3 regions of the Xanthomonas cassavae CFBP 4642 genome follow, and region 2 is predicted to be linked to each of the others. Evidence: predicted binding sites of a transcription regulator. Region 2 holds the regulator's gene; each other region holds the start of a gene.
What was found. Region 2 encodes HrcA, which represses chaperone genes, less so after heat shock. Its sites were predicted from a motif close to TTNGCACTCNNNNNNNNNGAGTGCNAA; they were not measured.
Positions count from the first base shown of each region.

Region 1: a site for HrcA is predicted at 2,121-2,147, ahead of rpoH (RNA polymerase sigma factor RpoH). Genes of this name have one in related genera too.
Region 3: a site for HrcA is predicted at 2,440-2,466, ahead of XCSCFBP4642_RS0104045 (co-chaperone GroES). Genes of this name have one in related genera too.

Region 1 is NZ_CM002139.1:4,537,409-4,541,647, forward strand. Features, by position in the region: gene XCSCFBP4642_RS0120205 (NAD(P)/FAD-dependent oxidoreductase) at 1-456, shown strand, start outside; gene XCSCFBP4642_RS0120210 (trimeric intracellular cation channel family protein) at 509-1,123, shown strand; gene rpoH (RNA polymerase sigma factor RpoH) at 1,235-2,110, opposite strand; gene ung (uracil-DNA glycosylase) at 2,309-3,034, opposite strand; gene XCSCFBP4642_RS0120225 (response regulator) at 3,031-3,873, opposite strand; gene ftsX (permease-like cell division protein FtsX) at 3,882-4,239, opposite strand, start outside.
Region 2 is NZ_CM002139.1:4,079,468-4,083,706, forward strand. Features, by position in the region: gene dnaK (molecular chaperone DnaK) at 1-19, opposite strand, end outside; gene grpE (nucleotide exchange factor GrpE) at 161-679, opposite strand; gene hrcA (heat-inducible transcriptional repressor HrcA) at 781-1,812, opposite strand; gene recN (DNA repair protein RecN) at 1,952-3,616, shown strand; gene fur (ferric iron uptake transcriptional regulator) at 4,233-4,239, opposite strand, start outside.
Region 3 is NZ_CM002139.1:906,423-910,661, forward strand. Features, by position in the region: gene cutA (divalent-cation tolerance protein CutA) at 1-39, opposite strand, end outside; gene XCSCFBP4642_RS0104040 (endonuclease) at 285-2,063, opposite strand; gene XCSCFBP4642_RS0104045 (co-chaperone GroES) at 2,517-2,804, shown strand; gene groL (chaperonin GroEL) at 2,940-4,239, shown strand, end outside.

The sequences.
Region 1 (4,239 bases), 460 kb from region 2:
CTGGACCGCGCCGGCCGGGTGCTGGTGGAGCCGGACCTGAGCGTGCCCGGCCATCCGGACATCTTCGTCGGCGGCGACCTCGCCTCGGTGCAGCAGGACGGACGGCCGGTGCCGGGCGTGGCGCCGGCGGCCAAGCAGATGGGCAAGCACATCGCCAAGGCGATCCGTGCACGTCAGCGCGGCCAGGCGGCAGCCGCGTTCCGGTACCAGGACTTCGGCAACCTGGCCACCATCGGGCGCATGGCGGCCATCGTGCACGTAGGCAAGCTCAAGCTGTCCGGCATCGTGGCGTGGTGGTTCTGGCTGGCCGCGCACGTCTACTTCCTGATCGGCTTCCGCAACCGCTTCGTGGTGCTGGTGAACTGGGCGATGGCGTACTGGAGCTACCAGCGCGCCGCGCGCATCATCTTCGGCGGCGCTACCGACGACCCGCCGCCCGACAGCAAGGACGGGTGACAGCGGCCCGCGCGGTACGCGATGCTGTGCGGCCTGATTCGACGGCCTGACCGTGGCGACTGTCCTGTTCCTGCTGGATCTGCTCGGCACCTTCGTGTTCGCCCTGAGCGGCGCGACGGTGGCGGTGCGCAATCGCCTGGATCTGTTCGGCGTGCTGGTGCTGTCGTGCGCGGCGGCGGTGTCCGGTGGCATCGTGCGCGATGTACTGATCGGCGCCACCCCGCCGGCCGCGCTGGTACAGCCGCAGTACCTGCTCACCGCCTGCCTGGCCGGCGTTGCCGGCTTCTATTGGCATGCGGCGGTAGAGCGCCTGCGCAACCCGGTGCAGATCTTCGATGCGGCGGGGCTGGCGCTGTTTGCGGTCTACGGCACCAGCAAGGCGCTGGATTACCACCTCAGCCCACTTAGCGCGACCTTGCTGGGCATGCTCAGCGGTATCGGCGGCGGCATCGCACGCGACCTGCTGGTCGCACGCACGCCGGTGGTGCTGCAGGCCGAACTGTATGCCGTGGCAGCGCTTGCCGGTGGCGGGCTGGTCGCGATCGGGCACATGCTGAAAGTGCCGCAGGCCTGGTCGCTGGCGACCGGCGCCGGTGTGTGTTTCGGCCTGCGTTTCATGGCTATCCGTTATGGCTGGCATCTGCCGGTGGCGCGCTCGCCGGAGTGAACTACCGGCCAAGCCCTCAAGGCCTGCTGCAACCTTTGCGCAAGGCGCCCCAATGCAAAACGGCCCGGGTTGCCCGGGCCGTCTTTCAACGTTTACCGCATGTCGGCTGGATCAGGCCACGAACAGCGCCTTCATCTTTTTCAGCGCATTCGCCTCGATCTGGCGGATACGCTCTGCCGACACGCCGTACTCGTCGGCCAATTCCTGCAGCGTCACCTTGGACTCCGAATCCAGCCAGCGACGCTTGACGATGTCACGCGAACGCGTGTCCAGGCCGGCCATGCCTTCGCGCAGCAATTGCAGCTGATTATCTTCGCTGTCGTGCCGCTCGTACGCCTGCGAGGGATCTTCCTCGTTGGCCACCAGATAGCTCACCGGCGACGGCGGGCCATGGTCGTCGTCCTCGTCCGAGGAGGCATCGAAGCCGATATCGCGCCCGGACAGGCGCGACTCCATCTCCATGACTTCACGCTCGGAGACGTTCAGATCCTTGGCCACCGCGGTCACTTCGGACGCGTTGAGCCAGCCCAGGCGGGTCTTGGACTTGCGCAGGTTGAAGAACAGCTTGCGCTGCGCCTTGGTCGTGGCGACCTTGACGATACGCCAGTTCTTCAGGATGAACTCGTGCATTTCCGCACGGATCCAATGCACCGCAAAACTGACCAGGCGCACGCCCATGTCCGGGTCGAAGCGCTTGACCGCCTTCATCAGGCCGATATTGCCTTCCTGGATCAGGTCGCCCAGCGGCAGGCTGTAGCCGTTGTAGCCGCGGGCCACATGCACCACGAAGCGCAAGTGGGAATGGACCAGTTCACGCGCCGCGTCCAAATCTAGCTCATCGCGGAAACGGCGGGCCAGATTCTGCTCCTCATCGACCGACAGCACCGGGATCTGGTGCACGGCACCGATGTAGGCGTCCAGCGAACCGAGCGCACTGGGAATCGGGAGATTGTTTGCCACAAGGGCAGTCGAAGTAGTCTGGTTCATAGGCACCATCTTAGCAGTCGAACTATTGGACTGCCGGGTATAGAAAGAGTTCCCAGCGTTCCATTCATAGGACATTCGGGCTGGAGATCCTTACGGCGTTCTACCGTGGAGCTCCCCGATTTCGATCACTACGCTACCACCGACACCCTGCGTAGACGGTGACAAATCTGCCGCCAATGGGCCTGGCGTCGGGGCCGTTCAGCCGGTGGCAGAGGTTGTGTCCAGGGCGTTGCGGGGCGGCAGCGACCAGTCGATCGGGCTCAGACCACGGCGCTGCAACTGCTCGTTGGTCCTGGAGAAATGCTTGCACCCCAGGAAACCGCGGTGCGCCGACAACGGTGAAGGATGCGGGGACTTGAACACGCGGTGCCGGGCCTGGTCGATGACCTTGCCCTTGGACTGTGCGTAACTGCCCCACAGCAGGAACACCAAGCCCTCGCGTTCGCGGTTGAGGGTCTCCACCACGTGGTCGGTGAAGCCTTCCCAGCCCTTGTTCTGGTGCGCGCCGGCCCGGCCCTGCTCCACCGTCAGCACCGCGTTGAGCAGCAGTACGCCCTGGCGCGCCCACGGCATCAGATAGCCATGATCGGGACGCGGGATGCCCAGATCGTCCTGGATTTCTTTGTAAATATTGAGCAGCGACGGCGGCACCGGCACGCCCGGCAACACCGAAAAGCACAGCCCATGCGCCTGGCCTTCGCCGTGATACGGATCCTGGCCCAGGATCACCACCTTGACCTGCTCGAACGGGGTGGCATCGAAGGCGGCGAAGATCTGCGGACCGGGCGGGAACACCCGCGCGCCGGCCGCCTTGCGCTGGCGCAAGAACGCAGACAGCTCCTGCATTTCCGGGCGCAGCAACCAATCACCCACCTTTGCCTTCCACGATGGTTCCAGCTGGATGCGTCCCTCCCCTTCGGTCATAGCATCACGGCCTGGTCTTCCAGGCGTGCCAGGCGCAGCTGGAACAGCACCTTGGTGACCAGCAGGCGCTCTTCGATGGGCTTTTGCACCAGATCGTTGGCACCGGCGCGCAGCAGCTCGGACTGGTTGCGCGGGTTGGTGTCGCCGGTCATCACCAGCACCGGCAGGCGGCGCTTGCCGTAGGCGAAGTCGATGCGGATGCGTTCGACCACATCGCGCCCATTGAGCTCGCCCTTGAGGGTGACGTCGGTCAGCACCACGTCGATGCGGCGCTCGGTCCGGCCCAGCGATTCGGCGGTGAGCAGCGCGAATGCGTCCTCGGCGGTGAGCACGTGCACCACCTTCAGGCTCTGGCGCTCGAGCATGCGCTTGGTCGCCTCGGCCACCACGCGGCTGTCCTCGATGTACAGCACGGTGGCGCCCACCACCGGCTCGGGCTGCACGTAGCCGCGGATGAAGGTGGCCAGGGCTTCGTGACCCAGCGCCTTGTCGAAATAGTCGGTGACGTATTCGGTGAAGCGGCGTTCGACCAGATGCTGTTGCGCATCGCCGGACACCACGATCACCGGCACATAGGCCTGGCCGGCGGCTTCGCGCACGCTGCGCGCCAGCGTCAGGCCGTCGCCATCGGGCAACGACAGCGAGGTGGTGACCAGATCCATGGCGCCGGCTTCCAGCGCGTCGCGCGCTTCGGCAATGCTGGAACAACCGATCACCTGCACATTGGGCAGGTCGCGCTTGAGCACGTCGGCAATGAGCTTGCGCACCAGCTTCGAGCCATCGACGACCATCACGCGCGGTGCGTCGCTGATCAGGTGTTTGAGATCTGGTGGATGCATGGCAGGCCTCAGGTCTCGGTGGGACGGGTCTGGCGGAGGAAGTGGCCGGTCACCAGCCAGGCGCCCAGCCAACCCAGCACCAGGGTACCGACAAGCACCATCGCAGAATGCAGCAGATCCAGCCCGTGCAGGGTAAAGGAACTGCCATAGCTATCGGCCAATGTTGCCAAAGGTGTACGCAAGGCCAGGCCGGAGGCGGCGATCAGAGCAAGCGCGACCGCGCCGGCGCCCAGGCCGTACCAGGCGCCCAGATACAGGAACGGGCGGCGGATGAAGCCGTCGCTGGCGCCCAGCAGCTGCAGCACGCCGATTTCCTCGCGCCGCGACTGGATGTCCAGCCGCACGGTGTTGCCGACCACCAGTACC
Region 2 (4,239 bases):
TACCAATGATCTTGCCCATGGATACGCTCCTGATGAGTCTTTAGCTGTGTCCGGCGACGCCGGGTCTGGCTGAGATGTGGGGGTGGCGCGCAGGTGTTCAAGCCACCCGTGCGCATCTGTGTTTCATCCGTGCGCCTGGCAGTTCAGCCGGCGCGATCGGTCAGTCGTGCTTGGCCACGACCACCAGGGCCGGGCGCAGCAGACGCTCGTTGAGCAGGTAGCCCTTCTGGAACACCTGCACCACGTGGCCGGGCGCGATGCCTTCGGCCTCGCCCTGGCTGATCGCTTGGTGCTGGTCCGGATTGAAGGGCTGGCCGACCGGGTCGAGCAGGGTCAGGCCGTTGTCGGCGGCGACCTTGAGCAATTGCTTGTAGGTCATGTCCAGGCCATCGCGCAGCGGGCTGGGTTGGCTGCCGGCCGCGGTCAGCCCGGCATCCAGGCTGTCGAACACCGGCAGCAACTCGCCCAGCAGCTTCTCGTTGGCGAACTTGCGGGCGTTTTCCACGTCGCGCGCGATCCGCTTGCGCTGGTTTTCCAGGTCGGCGCGCTCACGCAGGGCGTCGGCCTTTACCAGGGCGATCTCGCTGCGCAGCGACTCGATCTCGGCCTTGAGCGGATCGGTCTCGGGTGGGTTCTGGGACAGGTCTTCGGAGTCGAATTCGGGGTGGTCTTGAGTCATTTGCAGTTCCCGGGCAAGCGGAACGCCCGCCCCAACGTCACCCCGTATATGGGCGCCCGCGCGCGTTTCAAGCGAAAACCCATCGCCGTGATCGAGCGCGGTTATCGCGCCCCGGGCGGCTCCATGGCCGCACCCAGCACCTGGGCGGCGGTCTGCACCAGCGGAATCACCCGGTCGTAGGCCATGCGTTTGGGCCCGATCACCCCCAGCACCCCCAGCACTTGGCCGTTGGCGGTATACGATGCGGTGACCAGCGAGACGTCTTCCAGCGACACCATGCCGGTCTCCTCGCCGATGAAGATGCGTACGCCCGGGGCCTGGATGGTGCGTTCGAGCAGCTGCAGGATCTCGCGCTTGCTGGCGAAGGCCTCGAACAGCTCGCGCAAGCGGTCCAGGTCCGACAGGTCCTGCACCCCCATCAGCCGGGTCTGCCCGGCCATCACCATGTCGTCGGTCTCCGCCGGCACCAGCGCCTCGCTGGCCAGGTCCACGCTGTGCGCCAGCAGCTGCTCCATCTCGTTCTTGGCCATGCGCAACTCGCGCAGCAGGCTGGCGCGGATGTCCGCCAGCGCGCGCCCGGCGAACTGCGCATTGAGGTAATTGGCCACCCGCTCCAGCTCGGCCGGCTCGTAGGCGCGGCGCGGCTCGATCACCCGGTTCTGCACCTCGTTGTCGGCAAACACCAGGATCGCCAGCACCCGCCGCGCGTCCAGGGACACGAAGTCGATATGCCGGAACGCGAACTGCTCGCGCCGCGGGGCGCTGACCACCCCGACGAAATGGCTCATCGCCGACAGCATCTGCGAGGCGCTGCCCAGCAGCGACTGGGTGCCGTTGCCGCTGGCCAGCTCCGCGCGCAGCCGGCGCACTTCTTCCTCGCCGGGTGGCTGCATCTGCACCAGGCTGTCGACGAACACCCGGTAGCCATGCGCGGTGGGCACCCGCCCGGCCGAGGTGTGCGGGGAGCTGAGCAGCCCCACGTCTTCCAGATCGGCCAAAATATTCCGGATGGTGGCCGGGCTCACGTCCAGTCCGGCATGCTGGGCCAGGGTCCTGGACCCGACCGGCTCGCCGTCGCGGATGTAGCGCGCAATCAGCGTGCGCAGCAAGTGGCGGGCGCGGGGGTCGAGCATTGGGGACTGGGACGCGCGCATGGGATCATCCGGTGAGACTGGGCATAGATAATGTCTGGCCCCGGGGATGGCAAGCGTCCGACTCCCTGCCCGCACCATCAGGCCCTAAGCTTCCCCAACGCATTCACTCTCGACCCTCATGCTCAGACACCTCTCGATCAAGGATTTCGCCGTCGTCCGCGCCACCGAACTGGAATTCGGGCCGGGCATGACCGTGGTGTCGGGCGAAACCGGCGCCGGCAAGTCGCTGATGGTGGACGCGCTGGGCTTCCTGTCCGGCCTGCGTGCCGACAGCGGCGTGGTGCGCCATGGCGCCGACCGCGCCGAGCTGTCGGCCGAATTCCAGTTGCCGGCCGAGCACCCCGGCCTGGCCTGGCTAGCCGACAACGAGCTCGACGACGACGCCCAATGCCAGCTGCGCCGGATCATCCGCGCCGATGGCGGCTCGCGCGCCTGGATCAACGGCCGCCCGGTCACCTCCTCGCAACTGGCCGAGCTCGCGGCGCGGCTGGTGGAAATTCACGGCCAGCACGAACACCAGGCGCTGATGGCCCGCCACAGCCAGCTCGCCCTGCTCGACGCCTATGCCCGCAACAGCGCCCAGCGCGAGCAGGTGCGCCAGGCCAGCCAGCGCTGGCAGGCGCTGCTGGACGAGCGCGATGCGCTGTCGGCGCAGGGCGATGTCTCCGACCGGATCGGCTTTCTGGAACACCAGCTGGCCGAGCTGGAACGCGAAGACCTGGACCCGGCCGCGATTGCCGCGCTGGACATCAACCACCGTCGCCAGGCCCATGCCACCGCGCTGATCGGCGCCTGCGACAGCGTGGCCCAGCAGCTCAACGGCGATGACGGTGCGTCGGCACTGGGGTTGTTGCAGGACAGCCGCCACGACCTGTCCCGCGTGGCCGAGCACGAACCGCGCCTGGGCGAGGTGGACGCGCTGCTGGACAGCGCCGTGATCCAGATCGAGGAAGCGCTGGCCCTGCTCGACCGCGTGCGCGACGACCTGGATGCCGACCCCACCCAGTTCGAAGCGATGGAGCGCCGTCTCGGCCGCCTGCACGACCTGGCCCGCAAGCACCGCGTGGCCCCGGACGAGCTGGCGGCCCACCGCGACCAGCTGAGCGCCGAGGTCGAGAGCCTGCGTGGCGCCGACGAGCGCCTGCAGCAGCTGGACAAGCATATCGACACCGCCACCGGTGTCTGGCAGGCCGCGGCCGGCGTGCTCAGTGCCAGCCGCCAGAGCGCGGCGCAGGCCTTGTCGGACGCCACCACCACGCTGATCGGCGAGCTGGGCATGGGCGGCGGCCAATTCCTGATCCAGCTGCAACCCCAGGACACCCTGCGTCCGGACCCGAACGGCGCCGAGCGGGTGGAATTCCTGGTCGCCGCCAATGCCGGCCAACCGCCGCGCGCGCTGCGCAGGGTCGCCTCGGGTGGCGAGTTGTCGCGCATTTCGCTGGCGATCGAAGTGGCCGCGCTCGGCCTGGACAGCGTGCCGACCATGGTCTTCGACGAAGTGGATTCGGGCATCGGCGGCGCGGTGGCCGATATCGTCGGGCAGAAACTGCGCGCGCTGGGCGAGGAACGCCAGGTGCTGTGCGTGACCCACCTGCCGCAGGTCGCGGCCAAGGGCCACGCGCACTACCGGGTCAGCAAGGCGCCGGTGGACGGCATGACCCAGAGCGCGGTCGAACTGCTCGGCCCGCAGGCCCGTCAGGAAGAGCTGGCACGCATGCTGGGCGGCGTGGAAGTCAGCAAGGAAGCCCGCGCGGCGGCGCGCAAGCTGCTGCAGAGCGCCTGACTGCAGCGAGCAGCTCGCAGATTCAGAAGCTCCGTTCCCTCCCCGCCGACGAAGCTCCCTTCCCGGCTGACAAGGCTCCTTTCCCCCGCCAGCGGGAGAAGCGATGCCTGGCTGCGCGTGATCTCTCGATTACCCTGCAACTGACCACCCACTGCTCCCTTCCCCCGCCTGCGGGGGAAGCGATGCCTGGCTGCACGTGATCTCTCGATTACCCTGCAACTGACCACCCACCGCTCCCTTCCCCCGCCAGCCGGGGGAAGCGGTGCCTGGCTGCACGTGATCTCTCGATTACCCTGCAACTGACCACCCACCGCTCCCTTCCCCCGCCTGCGGGGGAAGCGATGCCTGGCTGCGCGTGATCTCTCGATTACCCTGCAACTGACCACCCACCGCTCCCTTCCCCCGCCTGCGGGGGAAGCGATGCCTGGCGGCACGTGATCTCTCGATTACCCTGCAACTGACCACCCACCGCTCCCTTCCCCCGCCTGCGGGGGAAGGTGCCCGAAGGGCGGATGGGGGCCAGCAGTGCCCGGCATCAAGCCGGACAACATGCCTCGAAATGCACAAGGCGGCCGAAGCCGCCTCGTCATTCATTCACGGCAGTCGCGCAGCGCGCTCAGCGC
Region 3 (4,239 bases), 2.0 Mb from region 2:
GCAGGTGCTGAGCAACAAATGGAGGGAAGAGGCAGTCATCGGACCCGGCAGTGTAATCCCCTGCCTGCGGGGGATCGACCGGGGGTTCCGGAACGCGGCATCCAGTTCGCCCCCGGCTGGCGTGCCAGTGGGGGGCGAAGGATCAGCACGGATCAAGGGGATCCCCCTGCGGTGGTTGACTCCGGTGCCCGCACTGGTGGCGTAGCAGCACCGTGGTCATCGCAAGAACGGCTCCGCACACACAGCGCACCGGCCCGACGCATCCGGCGCCGGGCCGGTATCGCTCAGTTGGCCAGCTGGCAACTGGCCGGCTTGGCCGAATTGAACAGGCCGGCGGTGGCCCATTCGGGGTGATCCACGAACGGGTTGCGGTTGCCCTGGAAGCTGAAGATCACCTGGTTGCGCGCCCGCTCGGCATCGTCCGGCGGGTCGGCCTGGTGCCAGGCCAGCAGCGTGGACAGCAGGCCCATGTAGGCGGGCGAGGACGCGGTCTGCACGATCCGGCTGCGGTCGTCGGTGAGCTCCAGGTCCGGCTCGGACTGGCCGGTGGCCGCATCAAGGCCGCCTTCGTAGCGGATCGCCATGTACATCACCGCGCGCGCCATATCGCCCTTGCGCCGGCCCCACACCTCGAAGGTGCCGCCGTTGCCGTCCGGCGTGCGGACCCAGTTGGAATTGCCCGGATAGCGCCCGCTGCCGCCGCCGCTGCCGTCGTTGACCTCGGTCACCCGCTCGCCGCAGCTGCTGGTGCAGGTGGCGTAGGGCTTGTTGCCACGGTCGGCGTTGAAGGTGGTGTTGGTCAGGTACAGCATGTGGGTGTCGGTGTAGGGCGCATACGGCAGGCCGCGGTCGCCGGTGGCGCTGCCGAAGCCCAGCGAGTTGGGCCAGGTGTGCTCGCGGTTGTAGGTGAGCCCGCTGCCGGTGCCGGCCCGGTCGCTGACCTTGGCGTAGCTGCGGTTGCGGTAGGCGTCCAGGATGCGGCCGCTGTTGTTGGGGTCTTCGTCGGCCATCTCCAGGATGGTCCAGGTACTGGTGCCGGTGCCGCTGTACGGGTACACCGTGTGGCCGCGGATGGTGGCGTTGAGCGAGCAGCGCAGCTGGCTGGGGCTGGTGGTGTTCACCCGCGCGTAGTAGCCGGTGCCGCCGCCGCTGGCGGTCGCCACGGTGAAGGCGATGGATTGATTGGCCGCCGGGCTCAGCCCGCTGGCATCGCGGATGGCGCTGGCGGTGATCGCCAGGGTGCAACGCTCACTACCGACCAAGGCGGTATTGGTGGACAGGGTGAAGCGGGTGCCGCTGGTTGGATGGCTGAGCGCCACCGTGCCGGAGCTGGCGCAGCTGAGCGCAAAGGCGCCGCTGCTCAGCGTCACCGCCTCGCTGAAACCCACGCTCAGGTCGCCGGCGGCGGGAAAGCCGGTCGCGCCCTGGCTAGGCGTGGTGCTGGTGATGCTGGGGGCACCGGTGGTTCCGCCACCGCCGCTGCCGTTGAAGCTCTGGCCGCGGTTGCACGCGCCGAAGGTCTGCGCCGCCGAGCCGGCCCAGCTGAAGTTGGCCGCGCTGCTGCCGGTACCGGTGAGCTGCAGGGAGCTGCCGACCGCACTGCTGTTGCTCTCGCTGACCGGCAGGTTCTGGCTGGTGACCCCGGCCGCGGCGCCGCCGCTGCCGCTGCCGGTGATGGCGCCTTCGTAGCTGAGGAACTGCACCAGCTGGCCGTTGGGGTCGACCAGCGCCACACCGTCGTTGGGGCCGTTCTGTACGCCGTTGCTGGCGTAGCTCACCGTGGCGATGCGTACCTGGCTGCCGCAGCTGACCAGGTTGCCGGCCGGTACCGCGGTGGTGGCGTAGACCGTGGCCGCACCCGGGGTACTGCCGTTGTAGAGCTGGATGCGGTAGCCGCTCAGCGATTCGCCGGCAGTGGCCACCACTTCCACGCCTTCGCCGGTGTCGCCGGAGGCGCCCGCGTCGTCGTAATGCAGTTCGTTGATGAACACCGCGGCGTGGGCGGTGGGGACGGCCAGGGCTACGGCGCAGGCCAGCGGAAGACGACGGAACGGCAATCTCATCGACAGCTCCTTGTGATCGGGGAATGCGTTCGCGACTGTAGAGCCTGTGCATGACAGCCGATGGAACCTGGTTCCACTTCAGGGCAATGGTCATTCGGGAGGGTAGGGTGCCGTGGCGTGGCGCGATCCCGGCGCAGCGCGCCTAGCCGCTGCAATCCCCGGCGCCGGCTGCGCTGCAGGCGAGCGCCCGCGCGTGGCTGTGCCCAGAACGTCGCGGCGCATGCCCCCGGCCCGATCCTTCACGCCTTGCCTGGCTGCACGGTGGCCCCCGCGTGTCGAGCGGATGAAAATTTTTTGCGCCCGGCCCTTGAAACCCGCCCGCCCAGCACAATCTCTGGCCGGCACCCGCTCTGTCGGGTTTTTTCCGCGCGCTGTGCTGGCAGTCGTCATATACGAGTGCTAACATCGCCGATAATTTCCAGGCCAATCAATTACTTAAGAGGGTCTTTCTCTATGAGCATCAAGCCGCTTCACGACCGCGTTGTAGTCAAGCCGATCGAAGCCGACGAAGTTTCCGCCGGCGGCATCGTGATCCCGGACTCCGCCAAGGAAAAGTCCACCAAGGGTGAAGTCGTCGCCATCGGCGCCGGCAAGCCGCTGGACAACGGCAGCCTGCGCGCGCCGGTGGTCAAGGTGGGCGACAAGGTCATCTACGGCCAGTACGCCGGCAGCAGCTACAAGTCCGAAGGCGTCGAGTACAAGGTGCTGCGCGAAGACGACATCCTGGCCGTCATCGGCTAAAGCCGTTGACGGCGGGATTCGGGAGTCGAGATTCGGGATTGGTCAGTGCGCGTCGCGCAGCTGATCCCGCATCTCCCCCGGAACCCGCTCTAGCCAATCCCCAATCCCCAATCTCAAATCCCGGAGTTTCAGACAATGGCTGCTAAAGACATTCGTTTCGGTGAAGACGCACGTACCCGCATGGTTCGTGGCGTCAACGTGCTTGCCAATGCCGTCAAGGCCACCCTGGGCCCGAAGGGCCGCAACGTCGTGCTCGAAAAGAGCTTCGGCGCGCCGACCATCACCAAGGACGGCGTCTCCGTCGCCAAGGAAATCGAACTGGCTGACAAGTTCGAGAACATGGGCGCGCAGATGGTCAAGGAAGTCGCTTCCAAGACCAACGACAACGCCGGCGACGGCACCACCACCGCCACCGTGCTCGCGCAGGCCCTGATCCGCGAAGGCGCCAAGGCCGTGGCCGCCGGCATGAACCCGATGGACCTCAAGCGCGGTATCGACCAGGCCGTCAAGGCCGCCGTCGTCGAGCTGAAGAACATCTCCAAGCCCACCACCGACGACAAGGCGATTGCCCAGGTCGGCACCATCTCGGCCAACTCGGACGAGTCGATCGGCAACATCATTGCCGAAGCGATGCAGAAGGTCGGCAAGGAAGGCGTGATCACCGTTGAAGAAGGCTCGGGCCTGGAAAACGAGCTGGACGTGGTCGAGGGCATGCAGTTCGATCGCGGCTACCTCTCCCCGTACTTCATCAACAACCAGCAGAGCCAGTCGGCCGATCTGGACGACCCGTTCATCCTGCTGCACGACAAGAAGATCTCCAACGTGCGTGACCTGCTGCCCGTGCTGGAAGGCGTGGCCAAGGCCGGCAAGCCGCTGCTGATCGTCGCCGAAGAAGTCGAAGGCGAAGCGCTGGCGACCCTGGTGGTCAACACCATCCGCGGCATCGTCAAGGTCGTGGCCGTCAAGGCACCGGGCTTCGGCGACCGTCGCAAGGCGATGCTGGAAGACATGGCCGTGCTGACCGGCGGTACCGTGATCTCCGAGGAAGTGGGCCTGGCGCTTGAGAAGGCGACCATCAAGGACCTGGGCCGCGCCAAGAAGGTGCAGGTCTCCAAGGAAAACACCACCATCATCGACGGCGCCGGCGACACCGCGGCGATCGAATCGCGCGTGGGCCAGATCAAGACCCAGATCGAAGACACCTCGTCCGATTACGACCGTGAGAAGCTGCAGGAGCGCGTGGCCAAGCTGGCCGGTGGCGTTGCAGTGATCAAGGTCGGCGCCTCGACCGAAATCGAAATGAAGGAAAAGAAGGCACGCGTCGAAGACGCCCTGCACGCCACCCGTGCAGCCGTCGAAGAAGGCGTGGTCCCGGGCGGCGGCGTGGCCCTGGTGCGTGCGCTGGTGGCCGTGGGCGAGCTCAAGGGCGCCAACG